2 regions of the Planococcus rifietoensis genome follow, and region 2 is predicted to be linked to the other one. Evidence: predicted binding sites of a transcription regulator. Region 2 holds the regulator's gene; the other holds the start of a gene.
What was found. Region 2 encodes NrdR, which represses ribonucleotide reductase genes. Its sites were predicted from a motif close to AACACNATATATNGTGTT; they were not measured.

Region 1: the regulator NrdR is predicted to act here: its motif matches at 1,926-1,943, upstream of AUC31_RS06215 (vitamin B12-dependent ribonucleotide reductase).

What each region holds. Positions count from the first base shown of each region.
Region 1 covers NZ_CP013659.2:1,274,398-1,282,286, forward strand. Annotated here, with positions in the region: gene gcvPB (aminomethyl-transferring glycine dehydrogenase subunit GcvPB) at 1-1,166, shown strand, start outside; gene AUC31_RS06210 (rhodanese-like domain-containing protein) at 1,207-1,587, opposite strand; gene AUC31_RS06215 (vitamin B12-dependent ribonucleotide reductase) at 1,976-4,534, shown strand; gene aroQ (type II 3-dehydroquinate dehydratase) at 4,972-5,412, shown strand; gene AUC31_RS06225 (M24 family metallopeptidase) at 5,418-6,476, shown strand; gene efp (elongation factor P) at 6,497-7,057, shown strand; gene accB (acetyl-CoA carboxylase biotin carboxyl carrier protein) at 7,183-7,695, shown strand; gene accC (acetyl-CoA carboxylase biotin carboxylase subunit) at 7,708-7,889, shown strand, end outside.
Region 2 covers NZ_CP013659.2:1,069,195-1,077,083, forward strand. Annotated here, with positions in the region: gene mutM (bifunctional DNA-formamidopyrimidine glycosylase/DNA-(apurinic or apyrimidinic site) lyase) at 1-491, shown strand, start outside; gene coaE (dephospho-CoA kinase) at 501-1,097, shown strand; gene AUC31_RS05190 (glyceraldehyde-3-phosphate dehydrogenase) at 1,207-2,226, shown strand; gene speD (adenosylmethionine decarboxylase) at 2,538-2,921, shown strand; gene nrdR (transcriptional regulator NrdR) at 3,043-3,519, shown strand; gene AUC31_RS05205 (replication initiation and membrane attachment family protein) at 3,532-4,902, shown strand; gene dnaI (primosomal protein DnaI) at 4,903-5,841, shown strand; gene thrS (threonine--tRNA ligase) at 6,487-7,889, shown strand, end outside.

The DNA of each region.
Region 1 (7,889 bases), 210 kb from region 2:
CGCTGCAGGAAGAATCGACTGTTCAAGGTGCGATGGAATTGATGTATGACCTTCAGGAACATTTGAAGGAAATTACCGGCATGGATGAAGTGACGCTTCAGCCGGCCGCGGGTGCCCACGGCGAATGGACAGGCCTCATGATGATCCGCGCTTTCCACGAAGCGAACGGTGATTTTAACCGCACGAAAGTCATCGTGCCGGATTCTGCCCACGGAACGAACCCAGCTTCTGCGACAGTTGCTGGATTCGAGACAGTGACTGTTAAATCGAACGAGCACGGCCTTGTCGACCTGGAAGACTTGAAGCGCGTGGTCGGCGACGACACAGCGGCTCTCATGCTGACAAATCCGAACACGCTCGGCCTTTTTGAAGAAGATATCCTTGAAATGGCTTCGATCATCCACAAAGTCGGCGGCAAGCTGTACTACGACGGAGCGAATTTGAACGCCGTCATGTCAAAAGCACGCCCTGGCGACATGGGCTTTGACGTTGTCCATTTAAACTTGCACAAAACCTTCACAGGCCCGCACGGCGGCGGGGGCCCAGGATCTGGCCCGGTCGGCGTTCAAGCTGACCTGATTCCGTATTTGCCGAAGCCGATCCTCATCAAGACCGATGAAGGCTTTACATTTGATTACGACCGCCCGGAATCTATCGGACGCGTCAAGCCGTTCTATGGCAACTTCGGCATCAATGTGCGCGCCTATACGTATATCCGTACAATGGGGCCGGACGGTTTGAAAAAAGTAACCGAATACGCCGTCTTGAATGCCAACTACATGATGAGAAGGCTCTCGCCACATTTCGATTTGCCGTACGACCGCCACTGCAAGCATGAATTTGTCTTGAGCGGCCGACGCCAGAAGAAGCTTGGTGTCAGAACGCTTGACATGGCAAAACGCCTGCTTGACTTTGGTTACCATCCGCCGACAATTTACTTCCCGCTCAATGTGGAAGAAGGCATGATGATCGAGCCGACGGAAACAGAATCGAAAGAAACATTGGATGACTTTATCGATGCAATGATCCAGATTGCCCGTGAAGTGGAAGAAAATCCGGAGATCGTCCAAAATGCGCCGCATACGACGGTCATCAACCGACTGGATGAAACGAAAGCAGCCCGCAAGCCGGTGCTTCGTTACCAAAAACCGACAGACAGTGAATGACCTAAAAAACCCCGGAAGCAAATGCTTCCGGGGTTTTTGATTATTTAGATTTGATTTTGCCTGTCCATTTTTTGAAGCCGCCTTGCAATTGGAACAATTGCTCATAGCCTTTTTTCTTCAGGAACAACGCGACGCGTCCACTTCTTGCCCCGTTCTGGTCATATAGGTAGACCGGTTTGTCGGCGCGGATTTCCTTGTAGCGCTGGCGCAATTGCGATTGCGGGATGTTGCGCGCCCCGAGAATATGGCCGGCTGCGAAATCTTTTGGTTCCCGGACATCGATGAGCTGCGCTTTTCGGTAGCCTTGGATGAATTCTTCCTGGTTCAGATCGGTGACCGCTTTGCGGATGCGGAGGAAGGAGACGACCGCAAAAATGAGGATGGCGATGACGACACCCAATGTGATATACAATAATTCCACTGTTCTTGCCCCTTTCTATACTTACTCATTATAAGAGATAAGGTGACGGATATTCAATGGCTATGTTACAGTAATCTGGGCAAATCAGAGGCAATCCTGTGAAGCTAGCGGGCGGAAAGCGCGTGGCGTCTGGACTTTCAGTTGTCAAGTGCTCTCCACAGGAAATTAAATCGATTTTTGTGCTGAATAATGCGAACATACGTGTCTTTCGTCTCATTTTGACGAAAGGGAAAACGCAGAACCCTTGCCATTGCTCGATTATCCAGTCGCGAAAATTTTCCATCAGAAAAATGTTATTGCGAGTAAGTTTCAATATATAGTATCATGGGAAATGTAATAATACTATATATAGTGTTAACCACATATAATATAAAGGAGGATTTGTCAAATGGTTTCCGCCACACAATCCGAATATACATTAAACGTCGAGTCCCTGAACAAAGACATCGAAGCTTTCCCGCAAGTCCACGCGGTAACGAAAGACATGAAGAAAACGCATAAAGGCGTATCCCGCCTGGTCATGATCGACCGCTATTCCTTCAAGGATACGAGCAAAAGCACGTTGAAGCCGGGCGATTTCGTCGTGTTGACGGTCAAAGAAGACCCGAAATTTCCAGCGCGCGGCCTCGGTTACATCGTCTCGATCGACCAAGACGCGAACAAAGCACGTGTGTGGATCGAAGAAGATTACCGTAGCGCCATCGACAACCCTGAAGAAGTAGAACAAGGCATCGTTAATCGGCCGATCGATGTCATCGAAAAACCGCTCGAAGTATTTTACGAGCAAATCGCCAAACGCAATGCCACTGGGCTTTCTGCAGTCGAGAAAACCCCTGAAAAGCAAAGCGAGTGGTTCACGAAATTCTACGAGCAGCTCGTTAACCTGAATTTCGTTCCTGCCGGCCGTGTGCTTTACGGGGCAGGCGCTGACACCGACGTCACGTATTTCAACTGCTACGTCATGCCATTTGTCGCCGATTCGCGCGAAGGCATCTCAGACCACCGCAAGCAAGTGATGGAAATCATGAGCCGCGGAGGCGGTGTCGGGACGAATGGATCGACACTTCGCCCGCGCAATACACTCGCTCGTGGCGTCAACGGCAAATCATCCGGTTCTGTTTCATGGCTTGACGATATCGCGAAACTGACGCATCTGGTCGAACAAGGTGGTTCACGCCGCGGCGCCCAGATGATCATGCTTGCTGACTGGCATCCAGATATCGCGGAATTCATCATTTCCAAAATGCAAAACCCGCGTATTTTGCGCTATTTGATCGAAAACACCGAAGACGAAACGATCAAACGCCTGGCGAACGATAAATTGAAATTCAAGCCTTTAACTGAACAGGAAGAAGCGATGTACCAAGGCTTGCTCAACTACCGGACCATTCCGGGCATGGGCGGATTCAACGAAAAAATCATGCGCGATGCAGAAACGAAACTGCGCGACGGCGGCACATTCTCCGTTCATAACGAAGAATTCCTCACCGGCGCCAATATTTCCGTCACTTTGACGAAAGACTTCATGGAAGCAGTCGAAAAAGACGAAGATTTCGAATTGCGCTTCCCGGCAGTTGAATCGTATTCAAAAGAAGAAATGGCGGTCTATAACGAAGAATGGCATAAGATTGGCGATGTCCGCGATTGGGAAAAAATGGGCCATAAAGTCCGCACATACCGCGTCATCAAAGCACGCGAACTATGGAACTTGATCAATGTATGCGCAACTTATTCCGCAGAGCCCGGCATCTTCTTCATCGATAATGCCAATGAAAAAACAAATGCCACTGCCTACGGCCAAAAAGTCGTGGCGACAAACCCATGTGGTGAACAGCCGCTTGCGCCTTACTCCGTATGCAACTTGGCAGCCGTCAACTTGGCACGCTTCGCAGATCCGAAAACGAAGCAAGTTGATTTTGAAGCACTTAAAGAAACCGTGCGTGTCGGCGTCCGTATGCAAGACAACGTCATCGATGCAACGCCTTATTTCCTGGAAGACAACCGTATCCAGGCGCTCGGCGAACGCCGTGTAGGCCTTGGCGTCATGGGCCTTGCCGATTTGCTCATCTATTCGGACCGTGAATACGGATCCCCGGAAGGCAACGAGCTAGTCGATGAGATTTTCAAAACGATTGCAGTTGCAGCGTACGAAGCATCTACAGAACTCGCTGAAGAACGCGGCAGCTTCCCGTTCCTTGTCGGCGAAACAGATGCAGAAACAGAGAACTTGCGCCGCGCATTTACCGAAACCGGCTTTATGCAAGGGATGCCAGAAGAAATCCGCCAAGCGGTGCTCGACAAAGGGATCCGCAACTCTCATCTATTGACGGTTGCGCCGACAGGCTCGACGGGTACGATGGTTGGCGTATCGACAGGACTCGAACCGTACTATTCATTTACCTACTACCGCAGCGGGCGCCTTGGGAAATTCATCGAAGTAAAAGCGGACATTGTCCGTGAATACTTGAAGAACAATCCGGATGCAGACGAAGACAATTTGCCGGAAGCGTTCGTCACGTCGATGGACCTTGCGCCTGAAGCGCATGCCGATGTCCAGTGCATCATCCAGCGCTGGATCGATTCCTCAATCTCGAAAACGGTCAACGCGCCAAAAGGCTATACCGTCGAACAGGTTGAAGGTGTCTATGAGCGTCTCTACAAAGGCGGTGCCAAAGGCGGCACAGTCTACGTCGACGGCAGCCGTGATTCGCAAGTATTGACTTTGAAGGCTGAAGACAACACGTTCGAAGAAGACCATACCGAAGAAGATACCGGCAAACGTCCGGTCGTCTTGATCGACACGATCCAAGACTTGCGCTCGACCAATGTTACGATCGGATCGGAAGTAGGCAATACCTGCCCTGTCTGCCGTAAAGGGACAGTGGAAGAAATGGGCGGATGCAATACATGCACGAACTGTGCAGCCCAATTGAAATGCGGACTGTAACAAAAAACTTCAAATAGCCGGAGCCATATCCTCCAGTGACAAAAAGCGGAAGCCAAAATAGGCTTCCGCTTTTTCAGAGTGTTGAAGAAGTCTATTAATCCATTACGAATTAGAATGGAGTCAATTTTTCTACATTCAATAATCAATGATCTTTCTAAGTATTTGGAGAAGTGTTCGCTCGACTCCTGTGGACCAGCGAGACGACCGAGACCCCGCAAGGCGCACAGCGACTGAGGAGGCTTGGGTGCGAGCCCACGGAAAGCGAGCGATAAGCTTCGGAAAATACGGTTTCCTGAGTTTCTCGACAGCCTGAAAAAGCGGAACCCATAATAGGCTTCCGCTTTTTTTATGTCCGCTCTTAAGCCCGTCTTCTGGCTTGCCGCGAATTGATCGTATGCTAAAATGGAAAAGGAAAGCCAAGAAAGGGGTGCAAGGGCATGAGAGTCCTGGTGTTGAACGGTCCCAATTTAAACCGTCTCGGCAAACGCGAAAAACAAGCGTACGGAAGTTTTACATTGCAGGAGCTGGAGCAGGAACTGGCGGAATTCGCGGAAAGTGAAGGCTTTGAGCTGATCTGCCGGCAGTCCAATCATGAAGGGGAACTGATCGATTGGATCCACGGTGCGGATGATGATGCCGTTTCGGGCATCGTGTTGAATGCCGGCGCCTATACGCATACGAGCATCGCGATACGCGACGCCATCGCATCGGTCCAAGTACCGGTCGTTGAAGTACATATTTCCAATATCCACGCACGTGAAGAATTCCGCCATCATTCCCACATCGCGCCGGTAGCCATCGGGCAAATCGCCGGCTTCGGCAAAGATGTCTACCGGCTGGGGCTCCAGTCGCTCTTGCTTCGACAACAGAAAGGATGAAACTGATGAAATTGATGAAACTGCGCGAACAAATGCAAAAGCGGGAACTGGATTCCTTGCTGGTGACAAATCCGTATAATCTTCGTTTTATTACAGGCTTCACCGGAACGGCTGGGCTTGCGCTCATCACGCCGAATGATGCTTGGTTCATTACCGATTTCCGCTACACGGAACAAGCAGGAGAGCAAGTCAAAGAATTCAAAGTGGTCCAAGCGCAAAAAGGCTTGATTGACGAAGTGGCACGCATTGCACAGGAAGCGGCAGTCGAGCGCTTGGCGTTCGAACAGGATTATATGACCTTTGCGACCTATTCGCAGTATCAGGAAAAATTGTCGGCTACGCTCGAACCGGTTAGCGGCTTGATTGAAAAGCTGCGCATGGTGAAATCGCCAGAAGAACTAGAAGTGCTAAAAGCGGCAGCCAAGATCGCTGACGATGCGTTTGAGCATATTTGCACTTATATCAAAGCCGGCATGACAGAACTGCAAGTCTCAAACGAATTGGAATTCTTCATGCGTTCGCAAGGCGCAACTTCTTCTTCGTTCGACATCATCGTCGCATCGGGCTTGCGTTCGGCGCTGCCTCATGGCGTTGCCTCCGATAAGAAAATCGAACAAGGCGACTTGATCACGCTTGATTTCGGCGCCTTATACAATGGCTATGTCTCGGACATCACGCGCACGGTGGCAGTCGGCGAACCGTCCGATAAGCTCAAGGAAATTTATCAAGTGGTCTTGGATTCACAAGTGCTGGCGCTTGAGAACATCAAACCGGGCATGACAGGAATTGAAGCGGATGCCATCGCACGCGATTACATCAAGTCAAAAGGCTACGGGGAAGCGTTTGGGCATTCAACCGGCCACGGCATCGGCCTTGAGGTCCACGAAGGGCCAGGGCTGTCGTTCCGTTCGGAAACCGTCCTTGAACCCGGAATGGCAGTCACGGTCGAACCGGGCATCTATTTGCCGGGAATTGGCGGAGTGCGCATCGAAGATGATATACTGATAATCGAAACGGGGAATGAGCGCTTGACGCATTCTTCTAAAGAGCTTCGCATTTTATAACAAACGGAGGAACTATTATTATGATTTCAGTAAACGATTTTAAAACAGGATTGACCATCGAAGTGGATAACGATATTTGGCGTGTGATGGAATTCCAGCACGTTAAACCGGGCAAAGGGGCGGCGTTCGTCCGTTCGAAGCTTCGCAATTTGCGTACAGGAGCGGTCAATGAAAAGACATTCCGCGCCGGCGAAAAAGTCGCAAAAGCACAAATCGACAACCGCAAAATGCAGTATTTGTATGCAAATGGCGATATGCACGCATTCATGGATACAGAAACTTACGACCAGATCGAATTGCCGGAAAAAAGCATTGCATATGAGCTGAAATTCCTGCAGGAAAACATGGACGTGCAAGTCATTCAATACCATGGCGAAGTGCTGGGCGTCGAATTGCCGAACACAGTTGTCTTGGAAGTGGCTGAAACAGACCCAGGGATCAAGGGAGACACGGCAAGCGGCGGATCAAAACCGGCCATCTTGACAACCGGGCTTTCTGTCCAAGTGCCATTCTTCATCAACCAAGGGGATAAACTAATCATCAATACGACCGATTCTTCATACGTCTCGCGTGCCCAATAAGTAGAAAAGGCCTCTTTTAGGGGCCTTTTTTTAAAATGTCGGCCTTGCTATTTCAAAATGATTCGAAAAAGTCTAAAATGGTGGAGTAGCTAAAATTAAATACATAACAGGGGAGTAGGTATTATATGAAAATCCAAGAAATTCGTGAAATCATTAAATTGGTGGACCAGTCATCCATCGACGAATTCAGTTATGAATTCGATGGCGTCAAAGTGAAGATGAAGAAAAATTCATCCAGCCCTTCACAATCGGCAGCTGTCCAAACAAAAGCGGCGGAAGAGCCAGCGCAGGCATCTGCACCAGCAGCGCCAAAACAAGCAGAAGCAGTTGAAGCTGCACCGACAGAGCAGCCGGTGCAAACGGAAGCGGCTGATACTGGCAACGCATCAAATGAAGATTTGCACAAGATCCTGTCTCCGATGGTCGGCACGTTCTATCAATCGCCATCACCGGAAGAAGAGGCTTACGTGGCTGTCGGAACGAAAGTTTCTGCAGACCAAGTCGTTTGCATCGTTGAAGCGATGAAGCTCTTTAACGAAATCGAAGCAGAAGTGGATGGGGAAATCGCTGAAATCCTAGTCAAAGATGGCCAATTGGTCGAATACGGTCAGCCTTTGTTCCTCGTAAAAGCAAACTAAGGGGGGCTGACAATGATGAAAAAAGTATTGATTGCCAACCGCGGGGAAATCGCCGTTCGGATCATTCGTGCCTGCAAAGAGCTCGATATCCAAACTGTAGCGGTTTATTCAGAAGCGGATAAAGAAGCGCTCCACGTTGAACTGGCCGATGAAGCTTACTGCATCGGGCCGAAACTATCAAAAGACAGCTATTT
Region 2 (7,889 bases):
ATATCCGCCGTTTCGGGGAAATGCGAGTGCTTGGGACTGAAGCGGATTTTCCGCCGCTTTTATTGATGGCGCCGGAGCCTTTTGCCGACGAAGCCCTGGAATGGTTTTTGCAGCAATCGGAAAGCCCGAAATTCCGCAACAAACCGATCAAGGAAGTCATTATGGACGGCACCGTCATTTCGGGATGCGGCAATATATATGCCACTGAAGCGCTGTTCCGCATGAAGATCCATCCCAAACGCGCAGCAAGCCGCATCAGCCGCAAACGCAAAATTGAATTGTTCCAGGCTATTGCCGCTATTTTGCTCGAGAGCATCGAAGCAGGCGGCAGCACGATTTCCGATTACCGCAATATCAACGGGGAATCAGGTAGCATGCAGAATCGTTTTGGCATGTACGGCAAGAAGACGTGCACGGTTTGTGGAACGGAAACTAAAACAGTGAAAATCGCGAGCCGGGCGTCTGTTTACTGCCCGTCTTGCCAGAAATGAGGAAACTACATGATCATCGGATTGACCGGCAGCATCGCGAGCGGCAAAAGCACCGTCTCGCAAATGCTCAAGGAACTGGGTTATCCGGTCGTTGACGCAGATCTGGTCGCCAGACAAGTTGTCGAGCCGGGAACGGAAACATTGAATAGCATCAAGCAAGCTTTTGGCGCGGAAGTGATACGCGCTGACGGGTCGATGGACCGCGAAAAAGTCGGATCAATCATCTTCAACGACCCGGCGAGCAGAAAAAAATTGAATGACATCATCCACCCGGCAATACGCCGGGAAATGCTTAGGCAGCGCCAAGCATTTTTGGATGATGGATATGAAACCGTTATCATGGACATTCCACTGTTATTCGAAAGCAAACTCCAACACATGGTCGACAAGATCCTAGTCGTTAGCGTGTCGGAGCAGGAGCAATTAAAACGGCTCATGGAGCGCAATGGATTGGCCGAACAACAGGCAAAAGCGCGTATTGCGTCACAGCTGCCGATCAGCGTCAAAGAACAAGGAGCCGACGAAGTGCTCGATAACAACGGTTCTCTTGAACACACCAAGCACCAATTAATGCGCATATTAGCCAATTGGCAGACACATCCGTAAAAAAGTATGCGCTTTCTTTCGTTTTCAGGTTCTCTAAACCGAATAATGTGTTATACTATATATCGAATTGAAAATATGAGTATGACTTATTTAATTGGGGGACAAATACATGACAGTTTCGATTGCAATTAACGGGTTTGGCCGCATCGGCCGTATGGTTTTCAGACAAGCAGTTTTGATGGATGACGTGACAATTTCGGCGGTCAACGCCGGTTATCCGGCAGAAACACTTGCTCACTTGATTAAGTATGACACAAATCACGGTACCTTCTCCGGTGAAGTGAAAGCGGAAGAAAATGCGTTGGTTGTAAACGGAAAGCGTATTCAATTGGTTAACGAGCGCGACCCATTGGAACTCCCATGGGGCGAATTGGGCGTCGATATCGTCATCGAAGCGACGGGCAAGTTCAACTCGCGTGAAAAAGCTGCGCTTCATTTGGATGCGGGAGCAAAGAAAGTCATCTTGACTGCTCCTGGAAAAAACGAAGACATCACCATTGTGATGGGCGTCAATGATGACAAATTGGATGTCGAAAAACACCACATCATCTCAAATGCCAGCTGCACGACGAATTGCCTGGCGCCTGTCGCTAAAGTGCTGAATGATGCATTCGGCATCGAAAACGGATTGATGACAACTGTCCATGCGTACACCAATGACCAAAAGAACTTGGACAACCCGCATAAGGATCTTCGCCGCGCACGCGCTTGTGGACAGTCGATTATCCCGACTTCGACAGGAGCTGCAAAAGCTTTGTCCTTGGTTCTTCCTGAACTGGAAGGGAAAGTGCATGGTTTGGCGCTTCGTGTCCCGACGCCGAATGTGTCGCTTGTCGACCTTGTCGTCGATGTCCAACAGGACGTGACGGTAGAAGACGTCAACCGTGCCTTCACGGAAGCATCAGAAGGGGCGCTAGCGGGCATCCTCGATTTGACGATGGAGCCACTTGTGTCGATCGACTTCAATACGAACCCGAGTTCTGCAATCGTTGACGGCTTGACTACCATTGTCATGGGCGACCGCAAAGTGAAAGTGCTCGCTTGGTACGATAACGAATGGGGCTACTCGGCCCGCGTTGTCGACTTAATGAAAAAGGTAGCCAATTCTATGGCTGTCGCTTCAAAATAATGCAAAAAGATTCCGCTTTTCTTCTTATTAGAATAGCGGAATCTTTTTTGTTGTTGTATTAAAAAAAATGTCCGTTGGAGCATTTATTTATTGCATTTCGAAAACATTCATCATATACTATGAATCGTAGCCAAAAACGGCTGCCACTTCTCAATTCTATTTATTATGTAGAGCAAGGAATTAGGAGCGTATATTATTATTCTTATGACTGCTTAAAGGGTTAGGACCTCTCTGGACTAACTTTCCCCCGTGGTAGTCAACTTTGAATATTTTGCGCAAAACCAAAATGTTATCAAAGGGGGAAACGAACCATGGAAACTATGGGACGTCACGTAATCGCAGAACTTTGGCAGTGTGATTTTGACAAATTAAACGATATGGACTATATCGAAAAGACTTTTGTTGATGCAGCACTCAAATCAGGTGCGGAAATCCGCGAAGTCGCTTTTCATAAATTTGCACCACAGGGTGTTAGCGGCGTAGTCATCATTTCGGAATCACACCTGACTATCCACAGCTTCCCGGAACACGGGTACGCGAGTGTCGATGTGTACACTTGCGGAGATCTTGATCCAACAATTGCAGCAGATTACATTGCACAAGCTTTGGATTCAAAGCAAAGCGAAGTAACTGAATTGCCACGCGGCATGGGACCAGTCGGCGCCGGAGCGACAAAAGTATCACTAACGGTGTAACTGACCGCTAATAACGCAAAACACAAGCAGAGGAGAAAATCCTCTGCTTTTTCTAATGTATGGGGAATTTTTTTGTTATACTGTTACTACCAGATAGAGAATTTTCGGGGAGATGTCTACCATGAAATGTCCAGCTTGCCAGCATAACGGCACCCGCGTTGTAGATTCGCGGCCAATAGATGAAATGAAATCAATCCGCAGGCGTCGTGAATGTGAAGCATGCGGTTACCGGTTCACCACATTCGAAAAAGTAGAAGAGATGCCGCTGATCGTCGTGAAAAAAGATGGTTCCCGTGAAGAATTCAGCCGCGAGAAAGTGTTGCGCGGCTTGATCCGCGCGTGTGAAAAACGGCCAGTGTCACTTGATATGCTTGAAGCAGTTGTTTTCGATATCGAAAAAGAATTGCGCCGGAGCGGCAATCCTGAAGTGAAATCGGAAGAAGTCGGTGAATTGGTCATGAACCGGTTGGCGGATATCGATGAAGTGGCCTATGTCCGCTTTGCTTCGGTCTATCGCCAGTTCAAAGACATTACGGTCTTTATCGATGAACTGAAAGATCTGCTTGACCGCAATCCCGGTGACAAGGACAGCAAATAAGGCGGTGACCACATGACAATGTACAAAGAACTTCAGCCCGCCGACTTGTACCGGATCCGCATGCCATATCCATTTTCCAATTACGACCGCCAGTTGCTGACGCTCCTTTATCAGCCGATGGTCGGGTCAGATGCCATTTCCCTCTACTTGACACTTTGGGCAGATGGCGAAATGCGGTCTGAGGATTCGACGCATTATACATTGATGAACACGCTCGGAAAACCGGTCAAAGCGATTTTCGAATCCCGCATTCAACTCGAAGCAATCGGTTTATTGAAGACTTTTCGAAAAGACGGGGAAAACCGTTCGTTCGTATACGAACTGTGCCCGCCGCTCGATCCGAAAACCTTTTTTGCCGACCCGCTATTGTCGATGTTCCTGTTCAGTAAAATTGGTGAATCGTCGTATCGCCGTGTCCGCGATCGTTTTGTCATCCAGGCGCCGCTTGCTGAAGGATATGCAGAAGTCTCCAGGACTTTCACAGATATCTTCCAGCCGGTACACGCGAAGTCGGGTTATCCGGCAGACGAAAAAGAGCTTGAATCACGGACGGACGGGGAATATGAAATAGATCAAGACTTTGATTTTGCGTTGCTGCGCCAAGGCCTGTCTGAACAACTCGTGCCAAAGCGCGTATTGACCCCGTCCATCCGCAACTTTATCGTAAAGCTGTCGTTCCTCTACGGTTTCGGCCCGCTTGAAATGCAAAAAGTCGTATTGCTGGCGATCGAAGATGATTACCGGATAGATGAAGAAGGATTGCGCAAAGCAGCTTCCGATTATTATAAAATGACCGTCACGACGACTGCGCCTAAACTCGAGCCTGTCAAAACGGCAGAACCGAAAACGCCGCAACCAGATGCACAACAAGCGCCTGCAAATAAAGAAGACGAATTGATCGCATATTTGGAGTCGGCATCGCCGCTTCAAGTGCTGCGCGATATCGCAGACGGCAAAGAACCACTGCCGGCTGACGTACAGTTGGCGAATCAATTGGTGACGCAGCATGGCATGGAACCGGCTGTCGTCAACGTATTGCTTCAATATGTTTTATTGCGCACCGATATGAAACTAACAAAAGCGTATGTAGAAAAAATAGCATCGCATTGGCTGAGAAAAAATGTCACGACAGCCAAGCAGGCAATGGAATTTGCACGCATCGAACATACGCAGTATATGAAATGGAAAAATGAATCAAGCGCCGCACCGAAACGCGCAGCATCTTCCGGACGCAAGCCGATCCGCGAAGAAAAGTTGCCTGAATGGTTCAATAAGAAAGACGAAGTGGAAACACCTGGACAAGGAGCTTCAAGTGAACAGCTCGAACAGGAAAAACAGAAATTGCTTGCGAAGCTTGCGTTGAAGAAAAGAAAGGGTGATTAGATGGAACCGATTCGTGAAACGATGAAGCGAGTGGTCAATGCGCCCTCATTTTCCGAGCGCTATGATGCAATGAAGAAAGAAGTAATGGAACATCCCGGCGTCCTAAAATTCCTTAAAGAACACGAAGAGGAAATCGACGGGCCGACAGTGGATAAAGGCATGGGCAAGCTATACGAATATATCGACCAATCGCATGACTGCAATAAATGCCCGAACCTCGGTGGCTGCATCAATCATCTGAAAGGATTCGAACCGAATCTTGTATTGGAGCGGGGCAATATCGGCATCTCGTACACTAAATGCCGGTTGAAAACCGCTGAAGATAATAAACGCCATGCTTCTTCCTTGATCCACAGCATGTATATGCCAAAAGAAGTGATGGCGGCGAGAATCGAAAACTTCGAGCTCGATGACCGGAGGCTGCCAGCTTTCCGCGCAGTTGATGATTTTCTAGAGAAAGCGACAGGCCCGGATTCGCTTCCGGAAAAAGGCTTGTATTTATACGGCAAGTTCGGAACTGGCAAATCCTATTTGTTGAGCGCGGTCGCGAATGAACTCGCGGAGATCAATGTGAAAACGGTTCTTGTGTTCGTACCGGAATTCATGCGCGAAATGAAACAAGCGATTGGTGACCATACGCTGCAGGAAAAAATAGAATACGTCAAAAAAGCCGATGTGCTCATGCTCGATGATATCGGAGCTGAAGCGATGTCGAGCTGGACACGCGATGAAGTGCTCGGTACGATCCTTCATTACCGGATGGCGGAGAAATTGCCGACCTTCATGAGTTCGAACTTTAGCTACTCCGAACTTGCGCACCATTTGACTTATTCACAGCGCGGCGAAAAAGAAGACTTAAAAGCAGCGCGCATCATGGAACGGATTCAGGCATTGACCGTCCCAGTCAAACTTGAAGGCGAAAACCGCCGCAACAAGTAAGAGAAACTATTGCCTTTTGATTTTTTTCATCGTATAGTAAGAATCATCAATAATGATTTACATGCAATGACAAGGACATGAGCGATCACGCATGGCACACAGAGAGGGAAGACACGGCTGAAAGCTTCCCGGCACAGCGTTTTTGTTTACCCCCTTTGAGCAGCGCCTGCGAACTCCAGTAGCAGGCGACGGTACCGGCCCGTTAGCCGATGCAGAGCTTCGTTCCGTGCGTAAAGATTGTGCGGAAGAGAAGAAGGGTGGAACCACGAACAGAGCTTCGTCCCTTTTGGGATGGGGCTTTTTGTGTGGAAAAAAAGAAAAGCTGAATCGCCTGTTCAGCTCCGACAGGCTTAAGGCACACTGGCGAAGCGGCGCTTTCTGCCGCACAGCCAGGGTGACTTAAGACCCCGAGGAGCTAGGCGCTGAAGCTAGACATCAAGAAAAGCTGAAGCTGCCTAGCGGAGGAAGCTAAGCTAAGAACGCGACGTCCTGTCGCAACGCTTAGCTGACCCACATCCTGTGGCCCTCTGACTGGCTTACGACCCGAGAGGCAGTCAGCTGAAGCTAGACACAAAAAACCCTGAAGAGCTGAACCAGACCCTGTGGTTCGCGATTCACCCGATATCATTCAAAGGAGAGATTCATATGGCAGACATGATTCAATTAACATTCCCGGACGGCGCAGTAAAAGAGTTCGCCAAAGGAACATCTACAGAGGAAATCGCTCAGTCCATCAGCCCGGGCCTTCGCAAAAAAGCGGTGGCAGGCAAGCTTTCCGGCAACTTGGTCGATTTGAAAGCACCTCTTGAAGCGGATGGCGAGATCGCGATCATCACGCCGGAATCCGAAGAAGCATTGGAAGTACTACGCCACAGCTCAGCGCATTTGATGGCTCAAGCAGTCAAGCGCCTGTATCCGGATGCCAAGCTTGGGGTGGGGCCGGTCATCGAAAACGGCTTCTACTATGATATCGATACAGAGTCGGCGATTACAGCTGAAGATCTGCCGGTCATCGAAAAAGAAATGAAGAAAATCATCAATGAAAACTTAGACATCGTCCGCGTGGAAGTATCGAGAAACGAAGCGCAGCAACGCTTTGAAGCGATCAACGATCCATACAAGCTGGAGCTTCTAGAAGCGATCCCAGAAGATGAGCAAGTGTCGATCTACGAACAAGGCGAATTTTTCGATTTGTGCCGCGGCATCCACGTGCCATCAACTGGAAAATTGAAAGAATTTAAATTATTGAGCGTCGCTGGAGCTTACTGGCGTGGCGATAGCGACAATAAAATGCTTCAGCGTATCTACGGAACTGCCTTTTTCAAAAAAGAAGAATTGAAAGCTCATCTTGAAATGCTCGAAGAAGCAAAAGAGCGCGACCACCGCAAAATCGGCAAAGAGCTCAATTTGTTCATGAACTCCCAAAAAGTCGGCCAAGGCCTGCCGATGTGGCTGCCGAAGGGTGCAACAATTCGTCGCATCATCGAACGCTATATCGTCGACAAAGAAGAGCGCATGGGCTATGACCACGTCTACACGCCGGTTATGGGCAGTGTCGAATTGTATAAAACAAGCGGCCACTGGGACCATTATCAGGAAAACATGTTCCCGGTCATGCAAATGGACAACGAAGATTTGGTGCTGCGCCCGATGAACTGCCCGCATCACATGATGATCTACAAGCAAGGCATTCATTCCTACCGCCAATTGCCGATCCGCATCGCAGAACTTGGCTTGATGCACCGCTATGAAATGTCAGGTGCCTTGTCTGGCCTGCAGCGCGTGCGCGGAATGACATTGAACGATGCCCACCTATTCGTGCGTCCGGATCAAATCAAAGAAGAATTCAAACGCGTCGTCAATCTCGTCATTGAAGTGTATAAAGACTTCGATTTAAAAGATTATTCGTTCCGCGTATCTTACCGCGACCCGGCTGATAAAGAAAAATACTATGACGATGACGCCATGTGGGACCGTGCGCAATCGATGCTGAAAGAGGCAATGGATGAACTTGGCCTCGATTATTTTGAAGCAGAAGGTGAAGCAGC